2 regions of the Clostridium sp. 19966 genome follow, and region 2 is predicted to be linked to the other one. Evidence: a T-box and tRNA genes for the amino acid it is inferred to sense, from the RefSeq annotation. Region 2 holds a T-box; the other holds one or more tRNA genes.
The links. The T-box of region 2 lies ahead of argS (arginine--tRNA ligase). A T-box ahead of a tRNA ligase gene usually reads a tRNA of that ligase, here a tRNA-Arg.
Positions count from the first base shown of each region.

Region 1: it has a tRNA-Arg gene. The T-box ahead of argS (arginine--tRNA ligase) is inferred to sense a tRNA for this amino acid. The anticodon was not compared.

Region 1 is NZ_JACTOJ010000020.1:47,089-62,963, forward strand. Features, by position in the region: gene IAI10_RS18135 (Ig-like domain-containing protein) at 1-1,018, opposite strand, end outside; gene IAI10_RS18140 (protein kinase domain-containing protein) at 1,220-3,148, shown strand; gene IAI10_RS18145 (pilus assembly protein) at 3,158-4,336, shown strand; gene IAI10_RS18150 (A24 family peptidase) at 4,358-4,975, shown strand; gene IAI10_RS18155 (prepilin peptidase) at 4,986-5,522, shown strand; gene IAI10_RS18160 (helix-turn-helix transcriptional regulator) at 5,571-5,786, opposite strand; gene IAI10_RS18165 (hypothetical protein) at 6,029-6,163, shown strand; gene IAI10_RS18170 (DUF4250 domain-containing protein) at 6,193-6,387, opposite strand; gene IAI10_RS18175 (ribonuclease Z) at 6,417-7,325, opposite strand; gene IAI10_RS18180 (exonuclease SbcCD subunit D) at 7,530-8,747, shown strand; gene IAI10_RS18185 (SbcC/MukB-like Walker B domain-containing protein) at 8,744-12,280, shown strand; gene IAI10_RS18190 (PAS domain-containing sensor histidine kinase) at 12,574-13,872, shown strand; tRNA gene IAI10_RS18195 (tRNA-Arg) at 13,937-14,010, shown strand; gene IAI10_RS18200 (EamA family transporter) at 14,456-14,725, shown strand; gene IAI10_RS18205 (DeoR/GlpR family DNA-binding transcription regulator) at 14,852-15,622, shown strand; gene pfkB (1-phosphofructokinase) at 15,622-15,875, shown strand, end outside.
Region 2 is NZ_JACTOJ010000013.1:100,891-110,180, reverse strand. Features, by position in the region: gene IAI10_RS14395 (PAS domain-containing sensor histidine kinase) at 1-554, opposite strand, end outside; gene IAI10_RS14390 (DUF445 domain-containing protein) at 779-2,026, shown strand; gene IAI10_RS14385 (DUF445 domain-containing protein) at 2,054-3,412, shown strand; gene IAI10_RS14380 (hypothetical protein) at 3,453-3,950, opposite strand; gene IAI10_RS14375 (thymidine kinase) at 4,209-4,799, shown strand; T-box leader at 4,949-5,171, shown strand; gene argS (arginine--tRNA ligase) at 5,238-6,992, shown strand; gene IAI10_RS14365 (hypothetical protein) at 7,075-7,404, opposite strand; gene IAI10_RS14360 (hypothetical protein) at 7,568-7,711, opposite strand; gene IAI10_RS14355 (hypothetical protein) at 7,856-8,206, opposite strand; gene IAI10_RS14350 (N-acetylmuramoyl-L-alanine amidase) at 8,303-9,290, opposite strand, start outside.

The DNA of each region.
Region 1 (15,875 bases), on a different contig from region 2:
TCAAAGAAATCTCTCCTAGGTTTAAAGCATCATCAGCGGCATAGAAGGTTAGTGATGATAATGGAGAAGTAAGTGGGTTTACATTATCAAGTACAATGGAGTAAGACTTTTCACTATTATTATAAGTTATATTAGAGGAATCTAATACTTTGTTGTTGTAATAGACAATAGGATTTTCTAAAAGATTTGCCTCATCTGGAGCATTTATTTGTACGGTTACTTTTTGGTTGTTTACATCACAAGAAATATTCTTTATGGAGTATTTAGGAGCGGTTGTATCATTGGTTAAAGTCTGTTCACATTTTTTTATTATGTTTCCATTGCTATCTAATATATTATAATTTAGGGTTATTGAAGATAAATCTGTTCCGTCAATTTCAGAAAGACTTAAGGTTCCAGCTGAGAGTCCTGTAAACCTATGAGTTTCCTTAGAGCTATTGCCTGAGCTGTCTTTTTTTGATACTGCATACACCAAAGAATAGTTTTTATCAGAAAAATCTTTTTCCCAAGTGATGCTAGGGATGATTTTATTGCTTGACAAAGAAGAAATTTTTAAAAATTTTTCGTTGTTTAATGAATCTTTAATATAAGCTGCTGTGGATATATCTCCGGAACTTCCAGTTTCAAAGCTTTCATTTTTTTCTAGAACAGCTCTGTTATTTATTTTATCCTTAAGTTTGTTAATATTTTCTTCAGTATCATTAGTCTTGGATATCTGTAAATTAACAGCCTTATCATTGGTATATAGTATGCTGAATATGCTGGATAAGTAGCTGTCACTTTCTATATCCTGTTGTATTTCTATTAATACATCTTTGTTAGCACCAGTTATATCATACCAAGATACCTCATTTTTTAAGGCTGAATCATCTAACTGTAATTTGTACGAATTAGCATCCTCTATAGATTGCAATATATTGTTATCGTCAGAATTTGCTGCGTAAACTTTAAAGCCTGAAAGGTTATACGAAGCCAAAAAAAATGCCATTATAATAGAGGATATTTTTTTTCTGTTCAAATTCACTCACTTCCTATTATAAGTTATAACTACATAATTTACATTTTATAACAACTAAACGCAAAATGCAACATATTACTAATATGGTAAAATGAAACTAATATGTTTATAATAATAATATATAATTAATATATAGAAATTAAATTAAAAAAATGATACTATAATATGGTAAAGTGTAACAGTGTAGGAGGAATATACTAAATGAATTTGACAGAGACTTTGTTTGATAATAAATATCAAATAATTGGTAAGCTTGGCAGTGGAGGAATGAGCACTGTATACCTGGCAAAGGATGTAAAACTGCAAAAGCTTTGGGCTATAAAGGAAGTAAAAAAGAATGTAGGTGTGAAAAGCTTAAATAAGGTAGACTTGATGGCTGAAACTAATATTTTAAAGAAACTTGACCATCCAGCACTGCCTAGAATAGTGGATATAATCAATACAGAAGAGAGCATATTTGTAATTCTTGATTATATAGATGGAGTATCACTGGATAAAAGGCTTAAGGAATATAAAGTAATAGATGAAGGAACAGCCTTGTATTGGGCTAAGCAGATCTGCGACGTTTTAGATTATCTTCATAGACAGGAGCCTAATCCTATAATATATAGGGATATGAAACCAGGTAATTTAATGCTTACTCCCAGCGGAAAAATAAAATTAATTGATTTTGGAATAGCTAGAGAGTATAAAGAAGATGTTTCTCAAGATACCACTTACATTGGCACAAGAGGATATGCAGCTCCAGAGCAATATGGCAGCAATCAAACGGATGCAAGAACGGATATCTATAGCCTTGGGGTTACTCTATATCACCTTGTAACTGGGAAGAGTCCCAATGAACCTCCTTATGAAATAAAACCAATAAGAGAAGTTAACTACCTTCTTTCAGAGGGGTTAGAAAAAATAATAGAAAAATGTACAAGGCAAGATCCAAATTTAAGATATCAGAATGTTAGAGAGCTTTGGTATGACTTAGAAAATATACATAAATTAAATTCTCAATACAAAAATAATCAAGTAAAGAAGCTCGTAAAATTTTACTCTTTTTTAATACTCTTTTTTATATGCCTTGTTTTAACCATAAATGGAGTTATGGGTATTCATAAAGAAAAGGTAAGACAGTACAATGCAATAATAGATAATGGTAATAAATTTCAAGATTCAGGCAATGAAGACAAGGCGATAGAAACCTACAAAAATGCTATAAATGAGGATTCTTCTAATGCAGACGCTTATGGCAAAATTATAGATACTTATGTATCTCAAAATAATATTGATGACTGCATTGATTTTATTGATAACTATATAATAGATAAAAATTCTTCAGTGCTGAAAGAGGATAAACTTCTCTATAAAATAGCTATGGTATATTTTCAAAAGAAAAATTATGATTCTGCCTATAAATATTTCGCTCAGATCAAAGACGGGTCACAGGTTGGACTAGAGGGACTTAAATATTATAAGCCAGTGGCTCAGGCCCTAGGGTACAGCACACCTAAAACTAACGATGATGTGGAAAAGCTGGTTAAGGATTTAGCAGATTATGTTAACGGCAGCATGGATGTGGATTTTAAGATAAATGCTTATATAACGCTTGCTGGTATATACAGGGACAATCCCAATGTTTTTAAAGATAACACAGATAAAACCTTAGAGGTATTGGAAAAAGCCAATAGTATATGTGTAAATAAGGACAACCCTATATTATATGAGCAGCTGGCTAAGGCTTATTATGATAAAGCTATACAATATAAACCTGAGCCAGATACTTACCATAATTATCTAAACAAGGCTATAGATAATTATAAAATCTGTATTAATGCAGGTAGCAAGGTTTCAGACGATTATTATAATCTAGGAACCATATATAAGTATCTAGGAGATTTTCAAGACAGTGAAAAAATTTTTTTACAAGAAGTTAGTTCTTTTGGCCAAGACTATAAGGGATATATGGGGCTAGCTCTTTTATATGTCACTGATGAAAATAATAACAAATTAAAAAATTATGATAATTTTAAAAAGTATTATGATTTAGCGGTGGAAAAAAATCATAATGATAATGATGTAGACTTTATAACCTTACAAAAAAAGTATAATGATTTAAAAAATCAAGGTGTTATAAAGTAGGAGGACCTTATGGATATTATAACTCAAAATATAATAAAGATAGCGATAGGGATTTTAGGCATGATAATCTGTGCTGCTATGATATATAGAATGTATAAGGTGGAAGGCCTTAGCGAATATGCTAAACTTGACTTCCTAGTGAAATGGAGAAAGGATGCTCAATTAAATAAGCTTAAGAAGCTTCAAAAGAAGCTTAATTATAATATTGGAGCAACATCTGGCGGTCTTGATTATTCTTTGGGAAGGAATATTAATAGCCTTACCCTTGGAGAGAGCAAAGCACAGTCACAGTATATTGATACTCAAGGAGAAGAGGATACAGAATTATTAGCAAATATAAATGCTGATGATACCGAGCTAATAGATTGCAGCCCTCAGGAGGATACGGAGCTTTTGAATGTGGAAGAAGATAAAAAGAATGAAAGAAGGAAAGGTTCTTTAACAGTTGAAGCTGCTTTGGTAGTTCCTTTGTTTATGTTTGCTATACTTACTTTTGCTTATATCATGAACCTTGTCATGCTTCATGAAATAATTCAGGATTCTATCAATGAAGCTGCCAACGAGGTGGGAGAGTATAGCTACGTATATACTGGTAGTGGATTAGAGTCTGTAATAAATAGTTTAGCTCATAGTACCGAAATCGGAAAAGATAAAATAGATCAGCAGCAGCAAGCCATAGCAAGCGCCTATGAGACCTTAGGGAAATTTGGTGATATGAGTCCTGAAGAGCAGCAAGGCACCATTAATTCCGCCATAACAAATGCTGTTAACATGGGTAAATCTATAAAAAATTCAGATAAAAATCAAATAAAAGAAAAGGCAAAAACTATGGCAAAACAAGAAGGGGTCGGACTTATATGTTATGTAGGAGTTTTGCTATTTAATGATTATGGACCGGCGATTAATGAGGATATAACTTCTGCTATAGCTTATGCTTTTGTGCAAAATCAGGTTTCCTCAGGTACTATGTCGGCAGATGAGAGGCTTAAAAACTTTGGAGTGGTAGGGGGAATAGATGGCTTGGATTTTACAGGATCAAAAATATTAGCGGACAAAAAAAATGATATAGACATCCAAGTAACTTATGAAGTAAAATTGCCACTTCCTATTAAATTAATTCCTTCCTTCACTTTGAGACAAAATGCTTATGTAAGATGCTGGAATTATGGACCTTATAATTCCAAATAATAGCTTTGATGGGAGAAAGATATGGGTTATTTTATAGTTTTTATAGTTGCATTTTTGGCAAATATTTTAGTGCTTTACAGTTTATATAATAAGGGTGAGAAAGGAATTGCTAATATATTAATTAAGATGTTTTCTAAAAAAAGAAATATAGCTGCAGCACTGCTGTATTTAGCCTCAATGGAATTTGTTTTCAACAATGAAAAACAATTCAGATATTATGCTTTTTCATTTGTAATATTGACGGTTTTATATGTTGTAACTCTTATTGATATGGATAAATATATAATATTAAATAAATTGCTCATAATTATGGCGGCAGCAGCTTTAGGAAATTTGCTATTAAATCATAATATTACTTATATTGCGGCCTTGCTAGGAGTTTTAATCATGGGGGGCACTATGTTTCTTATTTCTAAGGCTACCAGAGGTGGACTGGGGCTTGGGGATGTTAAGCTTTTTGCAGTGTTAGGACTATGGCTTGGAATTTATGGTGTTATGTCTGTGTGCATATTGGCTATATTTGCTACAGCCATATTAAGTATTGTTTTGTTAATAAAGGACAGAAATAATAAAAATAAAGCTATTCCATTTTCACCCTTCATATATGTTTCCGTAGTAATAACTTTAATTAGCATATAGGAGGGGAGCTATGTTTTTTAAGTATGTTATCATTATTATTTTAGCTTCCGTATGCCTTTATACCGATATTAAATATAAAAAAGTTAAGAATAAGGTGCTGCTGATTTTTGCCTTGGCAGGGCTGGTTTTTAATATTGTGTTTTATGGGATATATGGGTTAGAAAATTCACTTTTAGCTTCCCTTATTCCTTTTTTTCTTTTATTTTTACTTTACGCTATTAGGATTATGGGAGCTGGAGATATTAAGCTCTTTTCTGTAATTGGAATAATAGGAGGAGTGAATTTTATCTTAAACAACATGTTGTTTTCTTTTGCTGCTGCTGGAATCATAAGTGCCTTTATAATGGTTATAAGAAAAAATTTTATTAAAAGGATTAAATATTTTTTCTATTATCTGATAAGATTTGCTTTAAGTAGAAAGGTGGTTCCTTACTCTGATTTTAAAGATGACAAAAGAGGGGATAAATTTCAATTTGTATATGGAATCTTTATTGGAACTATAATTCAAATAATTTTCAAAGAAATAGCATCATTAAGCTTTATATAGTTTAATGATGCTATTTAATATTTAATGATAAGTTTATTTACATAAAATTTATCCAAAGCGTCTTATATCATCAATACCTACACCTAATATTATTGCTATTGTCTCAATAATATTAAAGGATGGATTTTTCTTATCTCCGCGTTCCAGTTCTTCTAAATAACTTTTGGAAATTGTTACATTGAAGTTTCTTGAAAGATTTGATACATCCAGAGAAGTAAGCCCCCTATTCATTCTAATTTCCCTTATTTTTAAGCCGTCTACCACAACTTAACCCCCTTACAAATTCAATTGTATTAAGAGTAAAATAATAGTTTAAGGTAATTTATTAGAAAAACTAAGCTTAAAAAGCCTTTGTCTTTAATTATATTAATTATAGCATAGATTTAAGTTTTTAATGTTTAAAACTTTGTGAATTTTAAGAATTGTTATATTTTACTAAGTATATAAAATTTAAATATTGAAATAATATGGTTATACATTAATACTTAAAAGATGGGGTGATCGTAATGAAAAAAATCATAAGCATGATAATATTATTTTCAGTATCCATCTTTGCATCAAGCATTGCAGCTAATGATTGTGATGGATTTGAGATAAAGGACACCTTCAGAACGTATATAACAAGTCCCATTAGAATATAATGAGATCTGTTATATACTGATTGATTAATCTATACAGCTGTAAATTGATTTTTCTCTTCGCTATATTTATATCCAGCTGACTCCAATTTTGATGTTAGCAAGGTTATGCCTACATCTAAGTCTTCGCAGTAATCCTGCAAAGAAGAGTACTGATCCCTGAGCTTCATATTAATTATGCTTAAAAGCATGAATGGATCCATTTTTTCTATTTGCTCCTTATTCACAAATATCAATCCTTCTTTCAATAAAATTTTTATTCGAAACTTAAGGTCTTTATTAATCTATCTTCCCCAATAACAGTATTTTCAAATATTGAGGATGCATTTTCCTTATATTTTTCAGGTTCAGTAAGAGATGGGCTGAAGTGGGTTAGCCAAAGCTCCGATACTTGGGCCTTTTTTGCTATCTCTGCAGCTTCACTGAAAAGCATATGTTTATTTTTTATAGCTTTCGAAATTTCTTCATTGTCACCATACATTCCTTCGGCTATTAAAAGGTCACTGTAAGCTACAAAATCAACTAGCGAGTCTAAAGGTCTGGTATCAGTAAAGTAGCTTAGTCTCAAGCCTTTTCTTTCATCTCCCAGCACCATATCAGGGGAATAGGATATTCCATCTGCCTTTGCAGTTTCACCCTTTTGAAGCTTATTCCAAAGTTTCATTGGAATATTAAGCTTCTTGGCTTTTTCTGCATCGAATTTCCTAGCCCTCTTTATATCTATGGAATAAGCGGCGCAGGGAGCCATGTGATCTCCTGCCATGCTTTTTATGTAAATATCATCTATGGAAAAATCCACAGAACCATCCATGGAACATTCTATGTAGTAAATATCGTAAGGCAGTACAGGACACACTACCATAAGTCCTCTAAGTACATTTATAAATCCAGGAGGACCAATTATGGTGAGAGTCTCTTCTCTTCCTGAGTTTGCAATGGTGAGGAGAAGACCTGGAAGGCCTAAAACATGATCCGCATGGGCGTGAGTAAAGCATATCACATCAATGCTTTTGAAACCCCATCCAAGCAGTTTCATTGATACTTGAGTTCCTTCTCCGCAATCTATAAGTATTTTTCTTCCCCTGCAGCTTAGCAGCAGTGAGGTAAGAGCTCTATATGGAACTGGCAAACTGCCCCCGCAGCCAAGAAGACAAATATCCAGCATATTAACACCAACTTTCTTTTAGGCTATGCTTTAAAGCCTAAGTATTAAATCAGATATAATTTTATTATATCTAAAACTACGCAAAAAAATATAAAATACCAATAGAAATTTTGATAATTAAAATTTATTATAGTATTAGGAGAGTTAATTCACAATACTTATCCACAGGAAGGGGGTACAGCCTGCTTAGGCTGTTGATAATTTATGAGAATATTGCATACTGCAGATTGGCATCTTGGAAAATATCTAGACGGAATAAAAAACAGCAGATTAGACGAACAAGAGAAATTTATTGATGAACTTATAGATATAGTAGAAGAAAAAAATATACAGCTTGTTATCATCGCGGGAGATATATATGATAACAGCAATCCTCCTGCAAGAGCAGAAAGACTTTTTTATAAGACTCTTAAAAGGTTGTCTGCAGGAGGTGAGAGAACTATTTTAATAATAGCTGGAAACCATGACAACCCGGAAAGACTTGCAGCGTCAAATCCGTTAGCCCTAGAGCAGGGGATTATAATTCTTGGAACTCCCAAAGCCACCATAAGCCCAGGAAGCTATGGAAGCATTCAAGTGGCAGCTTCTATCGAGGGAGCTCTGGAATTAAAGATTGGTGAGGAGAGAGTAGCGATAGTGACTCTTCCATACCCAAGTGAAAAGAGATTGAATGAAATATTTATTGATAAGTCTTCAGATGAAGAGAGACAGAGTACCTATTCTGATAGAATCAAACAGGTATTCTCTGAACTTTCAGGCTGCTATAGGGAAGACACCATAAATATAGCCATTTCTCACATATATGTAGTTGGTGGGGAAAGCAGTGATTCTGAAAGGCAGATAGAACTTGGAGGATCTTTAGCGGTAAGACCTGAAGCTCTTCCAGAGAAGGCTCAGTACATAGCTCTTGGACATCTTCATAGACCTCAAAGGGTGAAAGGAATAAGCACAAAGGCATATTACAGCGGTTCTCCAATTCAATATAGCAAAAGTGAAATAGGCTATAGCAAGTGTGTGTATTTAATTGATGTAAAAGCTGGAGAAGAGGCTAATGTAGAAGAAATTTATCTTAAAAACTATAAGCCTATAGAGATTTGGAAATGCAAGGGTGTGGAGGAGGCTTTAGAAAAGTGTAAGGCAAATTCAGATAAGGATTCCTGGGTATATATAGAGATAGAAACCGAAGAATACATATCTCAGGAATACATAAAGCAGATGAATGAATATAAAAAAGATATTGTAGAAATATTACCTAAGATAGTTGGACAAGAAACCGAAGAGGAAGAAGAAATAAATATATCTGAGAAAAGCATATTAGAACTCTTTAAAGATTTTTACCTATCTCAAAGAGGAGTAGAGCCCAAGGAGGACATATTAAAGCTTTTTTCTGAAATAGCATACTCGGAGGGAGAAAATGAATGAAACCTAAAAAACTAATAATAAAGGGATTAAACAGCTTTGTTGAAGAGCAGGAAATAGATTTTAAGAGTCTTACCGATAAAGGTATATTTGGTATATTCGGACCTACTGGCAGCGGAAAATCTACTATTTTAGATGCTATGACTATAGCTTTGTATGGAAGTGTGGCAAGAGATACCAGAGAGTTCATGAATACTGAAAGTGACAGCCTAAGAGTGAGCTATGAATTCGAGATAGCTTCTTCCGGGGAAAGAAAAACTTATTGTGCTGAAAGGATTCTTTCAAGAGATAAAACTGGAAGCTATAAATCCAAGCATGCTGTGCTTACGGAATGTACAGCTGGAGAAACTAATGTTATTGCAGAAGGCGTTACAGATGTTAAAAATAATGTTGAAAAAATACTAGGTTTAACCTTTGACGATTTTACTAGATCTGTGGTACTTCCTCAAGGTAAGTTTAGCGAATTTTTAAAGCTGACAGGTAAGGAAAGAAGAAACATGCTGGAGAGGCTCTTTAATCTAGAGATGTTCGGAAGAAAGCTAGGCGATAAGATACGAGGGGTGAAAAGGGAAAAGAGTGATGCTTTGAATGTGCTCACTGGGCGAGAGAATATATATATTGAAAAAGGCGTGAGTGAAGAGAGCTATAAAAAGCTCAAAGAGGAGCTTTTGATTTTAGAGGAGGAAAACCAAAGGATAAAGTCTGAAAAAGAAAGTTTAGACAAGGAATATGAACAAAACAGATTATTGTGGCAGGCTCAAAAGGAATTAGAAGAATATAAAAATATTGAAAATCAGCTTTTAAAGGATTCAAGGCTTATAGAAGAGTCTAGAGAGAAACTTAACGTTTCTAGGAAAGCATGGATTATTAAGCCTTATATAGATGAGCTAAAGGATATAGCTTTAAAAATAAAAAACAGTGAAGAGTCTATTAAACATATGAAAGATAGGCTTCAGGAAAGCGAAAAAGAGCTTTCAGCTTTGGAGGAAAAATACAAAAGTAATGCTAAAATGAGAGAACAGGAGATACCTGTGCTCATAGAAAAAGAAACTAATTTAACTAGAGCTTTGGAGCTAATTGAGAAAAATAAAGAGCTTAAAAAGGAAAGAGAAGAGCTTTTAGGAGCTTATGGAACTAAGAAAGATTTACTTACTTCAATAAATTCGGAACTAAACGAAATAATTTCAAAACAGGAACAGCAGCAGAAGCTTAAAGCGGATTACGAGACAAAAATTGATAGTGAAACTATAACTGCCGAATATAGAAATGCTGTAAACAGCATGTATCTTCTGAATCAGGAAATAAGTAAAATTAAAATTTCACAGCAGGAACTGGAGAAGAAAAATTCATTGAGAAAAATGAATATCGATAAGCTTAAAATGGAAATAGAAGTTATAAACAGTAAAAAAGATATAAGCTTTAAGGAATTGGCTGTAGCTCAGGATGATATGGTTAAAATAAATAAAGATGTGCCTCCTGATAATTTTGTGCTAATTGCTATGAAGGAAAAAGTATTTAAATTAGATAAGAATATAGAAGAGGTTAGGGCTTATAAGGATAAAAAAGAAAATTCATCAGCTGAAATCCATGATATAGATAAAAAGCTTGTTGAATTAAAATCTTCTGAAAATGAGCTTCAGCTTCATATAGAAGAGCTTTCAGAAACCATAAAGCAGCTGGAGGAAAGAAAAAAGGAAATAGAGATAAGCAATATGGCAGCGGTATTATCAAGTGAGCTTAGGGATGGAATGCCTTGTCCTGTGTGCGGCTCCTTAGAACATCATAATAAGCATACTGTTTTTGATATGAAAGAGCTTAAAGAAATTGATGAAAATATTGATAAGCTTAAGCTTGAGATAAATGTTATAGAAAATAAGTTTAAAGAAGTTTCCATAGAAAAGATAAGTCTGGAAAAGAAAAGAGAACATATCTTGGGAGAAATTTTACCTTTGGAAGAAAAATATAAAGGAATGGATTTGAATTTTATAGAGGAACAAAAGCATTCACTAGAAGAAGAATTTAAGACTACGGAGAGTAAAATTCAGAATTTCACTAAAGGGAAAGAGGAGCTTGACCAGAAAATATCAAATTTAAAGGAAGAAAAGAATCAGATACAGCAGAAAGAAATAGCTTTCACGGAAAAGTATAACAGTGAAATCAATGCCTATGAGGAAGCAGCTAAAGAGCTTGAGGCTTCTGTAGAAAAGCTTAAGCCTTTAGAATTTGATTTAAGAGGTTTAAAAATTCAATTTAAGGTTGATAATATAGAAGAAGCACAAAAGAGCATTCTAAACAGAGAAAAAGAAGAGAAAATTCTTAAGGATAAATTAAAAGCAGCAAATGAGCTTTTAGAAAAAAATTCTATAGATAAAGAAAAAGCATTAGAAGAAAGAAATAAACTTGATATAGAAATTGCTAAAATACTTGAGAGCGGCAAAGAAAAGAGAGCTGTAATTGACAGAGAAGAAAAATATATAAATGAACTTACTGAGGGAAGAGAAGCTTTAAGCTATATAGAAGAAATAAGGAAGAGAAAAAAGGCTATAGTTGAAGAAGAAGCTGTTCTTAAGGAAATGCTAGAAGATTGCAGAAAAGAAAATAAAGAACTTAGCGATAGGCTCATCACAGAAAACTCTAGCATGAACCTTATGATAAGTCAGAAGCAGTTAAAAAAAGAAAATTGTCTAACGCAGGTGAAGCAATATAATTTTAAGGACTTTGCTTCTGTAGAAAAAGGAATCATAGCTGAAGCTGAAATGGAAATTGTGGAAAAATCCATAGAGAAATATGACAGCAGTTTAAATAAGGTAAGAGCCAATATAGAAGGTGTCAAGAAGAGAATAGGAGATAAGGTATTAGATGAGGGACAGTGGAACTTAATAATACTAAGAAGAGAGGAACTCAGTAAAAGTTTTGAAGAAAATATAAAAGAAATAGCTTCCTATGGTAAGGGAATAAAAGATATGGAAAGAGAATTGGAAGAATATAAACTTTTGAGAAAAGAAAAGAAGAGGCTTCAGCATGAATTCAGCTGCATGGAGGACATATCCAAATTAGTTGAGGGAAATAAATTTGTTGAGTTTATAGCCATGAATCAAATGAAATATATATGCAAAGAAGCATCAAAAAGGTTAAAGAGTATTACAGGGGGAAGGTATGCTTTAGAAATAGATTCAAATGGAAACTTCATTATGAGGGATGACTTTAATGGCGGAGCTAGAAGATCTACAGGAACTCTATCTGGAGGAGAAACCTTTCTGACCTCTTTAAGCTTAGCACTATCTTTGTCATCTCAGATACAATTAAAAGGAAGTGCTCCTTTGGAGTTCTTTTTCTTGGACGAAGGTTTTGGAACTTTAGATACAGATGCCTTAGATACAGTTATGTCTTCTCTTGAAAGACTTCATTCAGATAGGCTTTGTGTAGGTATAATAAGTCATGTAGAGGAAATAAGGAACAGGGTGCCTGTTAAGTTATTAGTAGAAGCTGCACAATATGGAATTTCTGGAAGCAGAGTAAAGATAGAATTAAGCTAGTTATAATTTTTATAAAAATTACCTTTAACAGTAAATTGTAAATTTTACAGTTTCAGCATATTATTGAATTTTTTAGAAGATATTCTTGCTTTCTTAAGTAAATTTTTATTAAAAATACACACAAAATTTTAAAAGTAACTAAAAAAGTAGTAATTCATAGAGGATTTTCCATCAATATGTAGAATATATTGATTGTTACCAAAAATCAAATAGCCTTAAAAGTAAATATGGAATATTTTATATAAAATAAAAATATAATGATATGATTCTTTTATTATTTTTGGAGGGTATAAATGGAACAGTTAGATGATTATTTACAAGGTATTTATGGGGAATTTAAATGTGTATTGAATAATGAAAAAAAGGAGCTGTTTTCCTTCTTTGGCTCGTCTTTGTTAAAGCTTCTTTCTGATGGTATATATTTTAAGATAGGCAGTAAGATAATATTTTCTAATCCTTCGGCCAATAATATTTTTACTGGAAATTCTGAGAATAGTGTGGTGGGTTACGATATAAAACATTTACTTATAATGGAAGGTGAAAATTTAGATTTATATTGCAAAGCGATGATGCAGCTGGAAATTCAGGGAGAATTAAGCCCAACTCGAGTTAAAATAAGGAGAAGGTCGGATAATGAGGAAAAATATTTAGAGTTCGAAGGAAAAAATTATATATTTAAAGGTAAAAAAATATTTGTAGGTATCATCAGGGACATATCAGATAGCATGTTAGTGAAGGAATATAGAGAAGAATATGAGAAAAGTGCTAACATGCTTGATGAAATGTTAAAGTCAGACATGTTGAAAACTCAGTTTTATGAAAATTTGTCTCATGAATTAAGAACTCCTTTAAATGTAATCTTAGGAGCTGTTCAACTGCAAAATTTAATTTTTGATAAAAATACTTGCGAAGTTGGAAGAAGCAGTGCTAGAAAATACAATAGAATAATAAGGCAGAATTGTTACAAGCTATTAAGAATAGTGAATAATTTATTAGATATAACCAAGCTGGAATATGGAAGAATGGATCTGCAGCTCAAAAATAGTAATATAATAGCTGAAATTGAAGATGTGACTATGTCGGTGGTGGAATATGCTTCTAGCAAAGGGATTGAATTGATTTTTGATACGGATATTGAAGAGAAATATATGGCTTTTGATGAGGATAGCATTGAGAGAATAATGATGAATCTTCTATCAAACGCAGTAAAATTCACATCACCAGGTAAAAAAATTTTTGTAAATGTGAAGGATTTGCAAAATCAGCTTCTTATATCTGTGAAAGATGAAGGAGAAGGAATAGCTAAAGAGGAGCTTGAAAAAATTTTTGATAGATTTTCTCAAGTGGATAGTAATCTTACAAGAAGAAGCAAAGGTACGGGAATAGGTCTATCATTAGTGAAGTATTTAGTGGATCTTTATGAAGGCTCCATATGGGTAGATAGCAAATTAAATGAAGGAACTGAATTTACTATAAAGCTTCCTGTAAAACTTGTGGAAGACGATGATTCGAAAATTAATGAAAATTTTATAAGGCAGAATAAGATTGAAAGAGCTTGCGTAGAATTTTCAGATATATATAATCTTGAATAAGGAAATAATTTTAAAATTTATTTGATTTTTTTAGATGTTTATGCTAATATAGTAATGTTATTTTGCGGCTGTACCTCAATTGGATAGAGGACTCGGCTACGAACCGAGGTGCTACGGGTTCGATTCCTGTCAGCCGCATTTATATGAAACTATGAGTTCTTCTCATAGTTTTTTTGTTTGGTAAAGCTCCAATAAGTACAAAAAAGCTGTTGGCTATAATAATAGCATTTTCAGGCTGCTTGCTAACCTCTGGTGTAATTAGCAGCAAAGAAAAATTATCTGCTATAGGAGTTTTATGCGGACTATTATCAGCAGTTTTCTACTCATTCATGAATGTATATTCCGGTAAAAACCTTAGGAATACGGACTCACTTACCATCAATTTCTACTCCACGATATTTTCTTTGATTTCATTAATTATATACAGACCTCCTATATTTTTATTAAAGGTTCTGTTATAAATCAGTGTTGATTTTTCACTGATTTATAACTTCCTTTAGTTCGGGAGGCTGTGTTTTAAAATGTTGATATTATCGTTTGAGTTCATTTGCGAAAAACGCCTTTATCAACATCCTTTTAAAACATAGTCTTATTAAAAGGAGAATATAATTTATCCTTGATAATATTCACAGCTATATTAGCAGTATTATGTGAGATAGTGCCTCTAACTCTGCTTTATTCATCAATAAAGCATATAGGCTCTTTAAGAGTATCTATAATAGGAAATTTAGAAATACCAGTAGCAATAATATTTTCTTACTTTGCTCTAGGAGAAAGGATAAATATTGCTCAAATTCTGGGTGCATGCATGGTAGTATATGCTGCCTATACTGTTCAAAAAATAGAGAATTAAAACAAAACTTTCGTTTGCTTTCGAATATTTTTTAAAAAAACGTTGACAAAAGAAATAAAACGTAATAAAATAAAATCAAACAAAGATAATAATAACAAACGCAATATAAATGTAAGGAGTAAGGAAATGTTTGGTGAAGAAAGAAAAGCTCAAATAATTAACTTACTAAAGCTTCAGGGTGATGTAAAGGTTTCCAATTTAGCTGATACCTATAAAGTTTCAGAAGTTACTATACGAAAGGATTTGCAAGAATTAGAAGAAGAAGGGCTTATCAAAAGAGTTCATGGAGGAGCAGTATTAGTTCATAATACAAAATTTGAACCTACTTTCTATGAAAAAGTTGATAAGTTCATAGAAGAAAAGATAGCCATAGGGAAGCAAGCTGCTTCTATGGTAGAGGATGGTGATACTGTAGCTTTAGACGGAGGAACTACAAATCTTCAAATAGCCAGAAATATAAGGGCAAATAATCTCACAGTAATAACTAATTCTCTAGATATAGCTATAGAGCTTTCTAATAATCACAGCAATGAAGTTATAGTTATAGGAGGAACTCTTAGAAGTCATACCAGAGCTCTTATAGGACCAATAGCAAGCAGCATATTAAAAAATGTAAGAGTGGATATAGCTTTTGTAGGAGCTAATGGAATATCTCTAGATTATGGTATCACCACACCAAACATGAATGAAGCGCAGACTAAACGTGAAATAATAGAAAGTGCAGAAAGGGTAATAATAGTTTGTGATCATAGTAAATTTAGCGAAGTATGTTTTGCTAAAATTACGGATTTTGACAAAATACATTATATAGTTACAGATAGCAAACTAGATGAAGGAGTGAGAAAAGAATTTAGAGAGAAGGGAATAAGAATAATTACAGCAAAGGAGGGGATTTAATGATTTTAACCGTAACTTTGAATCCTGCAGTAGATAAGACTATAAAAATATCTGATCTAAAGATTGGAGAAGTAAATAGAATAGATTTTTCCAGAGTAGATGCTGGTGGAAAAGGAATAAATGTTTCAAAGACTATAAAGCAGTTAGGCGGAAAAAGTACAGCATTAGGCTTTATAGGAGGCTCCAATGGAGAATTTATCAGAGAACATCTAGACAGTTCAGAAATAGAAAATGACTTTGTTAGAATACCTGG
Region 2 (9,290 bases):
TTTAACCGCTTGTTACTCTCCTCTGCCTGCCTTTTTATTTCTTCTGCTTTTTTTCTTTCTGTGATTTCCCTTCCTACCACCACTAGTCCCTTCTTACTTCCATCTTCATAATATAAAGGCACCTTTATAACCTCAAATATTCTTTTATTTTCGCTATTAATATGAAATACTTCTTCCACCATGGCTGTTTTCCCATTATGCCAGATATCCGAATCTGTCTTTTCGCAATTCTTCAATTCTTCCTTAAAATCAGGAAGAAGCTTTGAAAGCTCCTCATGGTTTTTACCTATGATTCTATCATCAGTACTATATAGTTCCATAATAGCCTCATTAGCTTCTACCCATCTTCCTTCAGCATTCTTAAAACATATTATATCTGGAAGAGAATTAATTACAGTCCTTAAAAATTCCATCTCATCCCTAAGTTTCTTCTCTTTTCTTATATGCTTATTTCTATCTATCAATAAATATATTATGAATGCTAGTAAAACAACTATTGCAATTCCAGTTTTATGACTTTGAAGCCTATAAAGTAGGCTTGATATATTTTCCATATGTTATCTCCATAACTATCTTAAGTTTCTGCTGTAAATCATACATTACAATATTATAATATAGTTTTTTCATAATAACTACATAAATGTTCATATCTTTAACATATGTAATGATTGCTGTCATCATTTATAATTCTAATAACCTTGAAATTACTGATGAAATAAAAAAATCATCAATTGTGGTATAATAAACAATAATAAATTCTTTTGCGGAGGTACCTCCTATGAATAAACATAAGGCTACTATATTGTTAATAATCGTTACTTTAGGTTTTTTAATAGCATATCCTTTCCATAGAACTTTTTGGGGCGGTTTATTAAGCAGCGCTTTCTGTGCTTCTATGATAGGGGGCTTTGCGGATTGGTATGGTATTACTGCACTATTTCATAAACCTCTAGGTATATCTTATAAAACAGAAATAGTTCCTAGAAACAGAGATAAAATTATTAATGCGCTATGCAATATGGTCACTGAAGACCTAATCACAAAAGACAGCTTAAATAAGTTTGCTGGCGAATACAATTTTTCTGAAATTATAATTTCATATATTAAAAAAAACAAGGATGATGAAAATTTTAAAAATGCTGTATTTTCATTAATCTACAGAATAATAGATGTGAGAGATGAAGAATCTCTAGAAGTGATATCTAAGCTTCTAAAGGAAAATTTGACCAAGATATCTCTATGGAGCATAATTAAATCTTCTATAGAAACCTCAATTAAATCTGGATATGATGAAAAGATATTGGATTTTATTATAGATGAGCTTATAATTTTTTCAAAGAGTGATGATTTTTTCAGCATATTAAAAGACATGGCTATTACTACAAAAACTTCTTATGAAAATGGAATGGCTCGAAGAAAATTCATAAATAATTTTGTGCTTGATATACTGCTGCAAACTTCACCGGAAGACATTGCAAGATCTATTCAGCAAAAGATTCTCGGTTATCTTGTTAGAGCTAAGAATCCTTCCAGTGATTCTAGAAAAAGTTTAAAAATCTGGCTTTATAGCAAATTCGACGAATATAAGAACAATGCTAAGCTCATTAAGCTTGTAGAGGATTGGAAACTTTCAAAGCTTGATAGCTTACTTGGCAAGGATAACTTCATAATTTATCTTGATAAAATCAGCGCTGACAGCCTAAACAATGGAGGAAATTTAGATAAATTATCTGTGGTGCTATATAATCAGCTTATAACCGCAGCAGATACCTTTGAAAACAACCCAAACTGGCAGCGAATAGTTAATGAAGGCTTAAGAAGCCTATCCTACAGTATCATAGAAATAGCTCATAACAATTTAAAAAATATAATAAAAGATAATCTATCCAGCTACTCAAACGATGAGCTTATAGAGCTTATAGAATCTAAAGCAGGTGATGATCTTCAGCTTATACGAATCAATGGATCGATAGTTGGCGGATTCGTAGGAATATTAGCTTTTTTCTTTAACTCTATACCTTTTTAAAACAAATGTTAATTTAGGGAGTTTAATATGAAAAATAAAAAGATAGCAGATATATTATTAGTAATTTTTCTCATAGCTTTCATTGTCACCGCTTTATTAAAGCAATATTTTGGAAGTGGATACATAATAAATATGTTTAACTTTGCATTTGAAGCGGCCTTGGTAGGCAGTGCTGCGGATTGGTTTGCTATAACAGCACTATATAAGAAGCCCTTAGGTTTCTCCTATCATACTGAAATTATTCCGAGAAACAGGGAAAAAATAATAAGCTCCATTTCAAAAATAGTTGAGAACGAGCTTATTAGCCCCAATATACTTCAAAAGAAATTGGAAGAAATAGATATAATTAAAGCTTTAATATCTTATGCAGATAATAATCTTCGGGGTAAAGGCTACGCAGCTGCTCTTACGAAAAAATATGCCTTACCTGTTCTTGAAAATATTGATGCTTCGAAAGCTTCTTTATATATAGAAACTGAAGTTAAAAAATATTTTAATAAATTAGATTTAACTGATAGGATAAATGAGGCCTTAACAATATTCATACGCAGCAAGGAATATACTGAGCTTGTTTTCGCAGTTTCGGAGCTTCTTATTGAAACTGTAAATAAGGATTCCACTAGGGAAGCAATTTATTCTACTATAGATGAATTAGTTAATGAAAATATAAAAGCCAGAAAGGGCTTCAAGAAGACTATTATGCAGGTAGCTCTCGGGCTTGCAGAAGGTACAAACAGCGTAAATATAATGGACGCTTCGGAGGCTATACAAAGACAAATATTGGAGATGCTCAGCGAGCTTAAAAATGAAAACAGTGACTTATATAAAAAGTTAACTATAAAAATTAATGAAGCGCTGATTAAACTCACACAGGAGGACGTTATAAAAGATATTGAGAACTGGAAGCTAGATACTATAGCTTCTATATCTATAAGAGAGGAAATAGAAGAAATTTTAGAAGATATAATATCCTCTTTAAAGGAAGCTATCTCCAGTGATAATTTTATTGATGAATACTGGAATTCAGATAATAAGAATGTATACAAAGATAATATTCATTTAATCGTTCTTTGGGTTAAAAATGAAACGGAGCTTTATTGGGATAAATTCAAAAATAGCGAAGAGTCAAAATCCAAGGCAAATATGTTTATCAAGAAGCTCATATATGGCTTTATAGAATCGGAGCATCACTTTATTGGAAAAATAGTAGAAGACTCCATGAATAAATTAACAAATGATGATTTAAATTTGTTTATAGAAGAAAAAGCTGGAAATGATCTTCATTGGATAAGGATAAATGGTGGAATTGTGGGAGCCATTTTAGGTGTGATTGTATATATTTTTATAAATCAAATATATGGCCCTTTGATTAATAGGTTTTTTTAAAAGGATTGGGTTAACCCCAATCCTTTTTGCTTAATTCTTGCTATACTGCTGCTGCACTTTTCACTGTATCTTGAACAGCATTTTGAGCAGAAGTGCTACTTGCTGAAGCAGCGCTGCTATTTGAATTTGCTAAACTATTCATAGCCTGCAGCATTACATTTTCCAATTGCTGAGACATTAATTTACTGCTGGCTCCAATGGAAAAACCTGAATCTGAGCTGTCATCGCTGCTATCATCAGTGGAGCTCATATCAGAGCTGGTCATCATCCTTTGCATAGCCATAAGCTGAAGCATTTCTTCTAGTTTTTTAGCTTCATCATTAGAATCACTAGAAGTTAATGTATTTGAGCCTTGGGAGCTTGCTGCAGCTGTAGTAGTCTGAGCACTATTTGTATTTGCTTTTTCAAACATCTGCATTAACAAATTTTGAAAAATATCACTTGTAGATGTATCATCAGTAGAATTTATAGAGCTTGTACTTCCATAACCATTCAATTGCTGAAGCTGTGAAAGATTTAATATTGAATTTGTATCCATATTTTCACCTCCCTTATTTCTATTCTATTTCCCATTATATTCTCCTATATTTCTGTGTCATTTTTGTTACAATACAAATTAAACAAAAATTTTTTAAAGAAAAACAATATATTTTCTACAAAATTGTTAATTGTTGTCGATGAACATATTATAGAATTGATAAAGACAAATTTAAGACTTTTCTAATAACCACTTTTAATATAATTATGCTATAATAAAACCGGTTTGTACACATAAAAATATTGGGGGAATTTTTTAATGTTCATAGAAGATATAGGATTAAAAGTATATACAGGGCCAATGTTTGGCGAAAAAAGCGGAATGCTTATACATAGCATAAATATTGCGGAAGCTTATGAAGGAAAAAAAGTCATTCTTTTCAAGCCAGAAATGGAAGTAAGGGATGGTAAAAATAGAGTAGTGTCCAGAACAGGACTTCAAAGATGTGCACTAGAACTTCCAGAGATTATCACAGATGAAGTTATTGAGGAAACTTTAAAAACCTGTGAGGATTACGATGTAATAGGCATAGATGAAGCTCAATTCTTTAAAGGAAAAATAGTGGAGCTTGTACAGAAATTAATATTTTCTAAAAGGGTTATCATATCTGGATTAAGTATGGATTATGAAGGTCTTCCCTTCGGAAAAATGGGAGATATAATGGCCTTAGCAGATGAAGTAGAGCATATGTATCCGGTGTGCGCCTGCTGCAAAAAAAGGAAAGCTTTATTTAGTCAGAGACTTTCCAACGGAAAGCCGGTTACTAAAAAAGGACAAACTATTCTTCAAGGTGATAAAGAAAGCTATGAGCCTAGATGCAGAGAATGCTTTGTTCCACCTGCAGAATAAAATTAGGTTATGTTTTAAAAGGATGTTGATAAACACTGATTTAAAATATGCCTGAAATTAAGGCAAAAAACAGATAATAGAATTAATTCTTGCATAGAAATAATTTTTTTGATAGAATCTATGTAATGAAATAGTTGGATTCTTTAAATATAAATTCATTGAAGAGAAAAGTACTTTTTTATGGAGATTACAGCGAGCAAAGGTTGATGGAAGCTTTGCATCTTAGTATCAAAGGAAGAGAGCCTCTGAGAAGCTGCCCGAACTCACAGTAAGGTGCGCCGTTAACTGCGTTAAGGTTTTAAGTAGTATATGTTCTTTAATGTTTATCATATATTTAAATAAGAGTGGTACCACGGTATCCCCGTCTCTTCACAGGAGGCGGGGATTTTTGTATTCACCTACGTTTTTAAAGAAAGCCAATAATTTAAGGAGGAAAACATGAAAAAATTAATAAAACTTATAACAGAAGTGTTTGAAAATGCTTTTGAAGAAGCAGGCTACGATAAAAGTCTTGGAATGGTAACTTCTTCAAACCGTCCTGACCTTTGCCAATATCAGTGTAATGGTGCTATGGCTGGAGCTAAGAAATACAAGAAGAGACCTTTGGACATAGCTCAAGAAGTAGTAGCTAAAATTAATTCAGATATATTCAGTGAGGTTGTTGTAGTTAATCCTGGCTTTATAAATATAAAGCTTCAGGACAGCTATCTTAAAAACTATATTGAAGCAATAGCAGCAGACAGCAAATTTGGTGTTGAGGCTTCCTTGAATCCTCAGACCATAGTGCTTGATTATGGTGGCGCAAACGTAGCAAAGCCTCTTCATGTAGGTCACTTGAGAACAGCAATAATAGGTGAGACCATAAAGAGAATGGCTAAATATCTAGGTCATACTGTTATAGGAGACGTTCATCTTGGAGACTGGGGACTTCAGATGGGAATGATAATAACTGAAGTGAAAAGAAGAAATCCAGAGCTCCCTTATTTCGACGACAGCTTTACTGGAGAGTATCCAGAAGAAGCTCCGTTTACTATATCAGATCTTGAAGAAATCTATCCTACTGCCAGCAAAAAAGCTAAGGAGGACCCTGCTTTGATGCAGGAGGCTCAAGCTGCTACTGTAGAGCTTCAAAATGGCAAGCCTGGTTACGTGGCTTTATGGAAACACATTTTAAATGTATCCAAGAGGGATTTAAAGAAAAATTACGATAATCTGAATGTAGATTTTGATCTTTGGAATGGTGAAAGCGACAGCCAGAAGTATATAGATACTGTAGTTACCTATCTTAAGGAAAACAACTATGCTTACGAAAGCAAGGGAGCCTTGGTGGTGGATGTAGCTGAAGAAACTGATACAAAGGAAATTCCTCCTATAATAATATTAAAATCAGATGGCGCTTCACTTTACAGCACTACGGATGTGGCTACTATCTACGAAAGAGTTAAAGAATTTAATCCAGATACTATAATGTATGTGGTAGATAAGAGGCAGGAGCTTCACTTTGAGCAAGTCTTCAGATGCGTAAATAAAACTAAGATTGCCAGCGAAAAACTTAACCTTCAATTCATAGGCTATGGTACCATGAACGGAAAGGATGGAAAGCCTTTTAAGACAAGAGAAGGCGGAGTAATGAGGCTTGAGAACCTAGTAGGTCAGGTAAGAGATACTGTTAAAGCAAAAATTCTTGAAAATAAGAGTGAAATGGATGGAGCCGAAGCTGAGGATATAGCTAAAAAGGTAGGGCTTGCAGCCGTAAAATACGGAGATTTATCAAATCAGATTTCCAAAGATTATATATTTGATATAGATAAATTTACTTCCTTTGATGGAAAGACTGGTCCATATATCCTTTACACTATAGTAAGGATAAAGTCTATATTAAGAAAAGCGGGAAAAATTTCTGAAGGAGAACTTCTAGCTCCAAAAAGTGCTACGGAAAGAGATATTCTTCTTAAGGTAACTACTTTTAACGATACCTTGGAATTCAGCTTTAATGAAAGAGCACCTCATAAATTGTGTGAATATATGTTTGAGCTTGCCAATTTATTCAACAAGTTCTATGGAGAAAACAAGATACTTTCTGAAGAAAATGAAGCTACAAAAGCATCTTGGCTTAAACTAATCTCCATAGTTAAAAACGTACTTGAAACCTGCTGTGATATAATGGCTATAGAAGTGCCTGAAAAAATGTAATAAATCAAAAATCAAAATTTCTGATTCCTAATTGGTTATAAAAAAACAATCATAGTAAATCATGCTATGATTGTTTTTTTAATTATGCTTGTACACTTCCATTTATCTTCCCATCGTCTAAATAGTCCTTGGCTTTGTGGTAAAGATAGAATACTATTTTCTCCATCATACCTTCACTTATAAATATGGTTATTCGCTTAGGTAAAAATACATATGCTTTATCTACCACCCACTTAACCTGCTCATCTCCGCTTTTTAATACAGCATCTTTAGCAAGGCTTTTTGCCAACAGCATCAATGAATAAAGCTTAGCCTTGAAGCTTTGCCACTCACATGCAGCATAAAGCACTAGGATAAGAATAAGTATCAGTATAAACTTATAGTTCACTAGAAATGTCCTTAGGTTTTCCATTTTTTATCCCTCCAAAAGTATTTTTGTTGGAGTCAAACCCTAGAAGCCATATTTCTATATATCATATTTTACACTCTATTTACTATATATTCCATATTCAAGCTAATTATCCTTAATGTTTAATAATTTGTTTACTTCTTATATTAACTATCTAGGCTATGTCTTAAAAGAATGTTGATAAAGACGTTTTTCGTCTGGCATGGTTTCTTTCAGAACCCATGTGAGTAACTCTAAGGGCTGCTTTGTTATAATTGACTACCCATTCAAATACGCCATCCATGGCGCTTGAATGGCTTTGCTCGTCCATGAGCAAAATTACGCCAATTATAAGTCGCAAGCCCTAAGAGTTCCTAGAACTCAAACGATAATATCAACATTTTAAAACATAGCCTTCCCCACCAAAGGAATATTTTAAATCAGTGTAAAAATCAACACTGATTTAAAATATATACTACTTATTTACCTCAAATACCGCAGCTTTTATAATATTATATATTTCATCACTGGTGAGACTTGTCTTGTTTTCTATCATAGCTAACACCTTGCTGTGCTTAAGTGTTCCTTCCCAATCCAGCTCTTTACCCAGCTGCTCTACGGACTTAACAGAATCTTTAATGAGTTCTTTATCCTTGTTGTACTGCTCTATTCCCATGCTTTGCTGAAGTGCCAGCTTTTGCTTTTCAAGCAATTCTTTTTTGCTGTCCAAATATTTCTTCACTTCACGTCTGCCAAGTTCCATTATCGTTCCTATAAAAGCAGCCAGCAAAGGTATTACAATTTGATTTACTATCTCTTCCTTCATTAACCTCTCTCCTTCTTTAAATATTAAGCTTTGTTTTAAATCAGCATTGATTCTTGCAAAGCCTTTATCAACATTCTTTTAAAACATAACCGAATATTATTTCAATAATGTTTTTATGGTATCAGGTCCAGCTATGCCATCCTTGGCTAATCCCTTAGACGTTTGAAAATTTTGCACTGCTACAAAAGTACAGTTTCCAAAAACTCCATCAGCTCCGCTGCTGCCACAGGAAAATCCAAGAGCCATAAGCCTATTTTGAAGCCATTTTACTAATTCTCCCCTGCTTCCCCTTTGTAAAAGTGCTTTACTTATCACTGCATCAGTAGCAGTTCCCTCTATGCCGTCCTCAGATAAATGATTGTATCCAGCTAAATTAGAAGCCTGCTGAAAATTTTTCACTACATCATTTTCCTTTGGAGCCTCTAACCCAGCTGCCTTAGAATTTAAGCAATTGAAGGTTTGCTCTCCAGCTAGACCATCTGAGCTAAGTCCATTATCCTGCTGAAATTTATATACTGCATTCTTAGTAGCCTGTCCATATTCTCCATCAGCTCCATACTGCCCCAAATCATATCCAAGCTTTATAAGCTCACTTTGAAGTTGCTTAACCTTATCTCCACTATCCCCAACCTGCAGCCAGCTTCTATTTTGTATAGGCTGATAGTTAACGGTGGAGCCCTGGCTATTTAACGAAGCATTTTTTATTCCATCAAAAGGAAATTTATCTCCCGGGCAGGAGGTATTATATAATGCTCTATGGGGCTCTATTCTGTCCAGCTGATATTTTCCTATTAAGTATTTATGCAGCTCTATTCCAGCTTGTTTCTGTACTTCCGGCATGGAATCTTCCATATAATTTCCTTCGAAGCAGACTCCAAGGGAATTTGTATTATAGCCATAACAATGGGCACCTTCCGCGTTTTCTGGCCTTCCTCTATATACGCTGCCATCCTTTCTAACTAGGAAATGATAACCGCAGCCTATCCAGCCTCTTTCCTTATGCCATCTATCTATATCCTGTATGCTGCAGCTGAAGGCTTCTGCATGATGATCCACAATAAGCTTTGGAACATTATTTAAAATG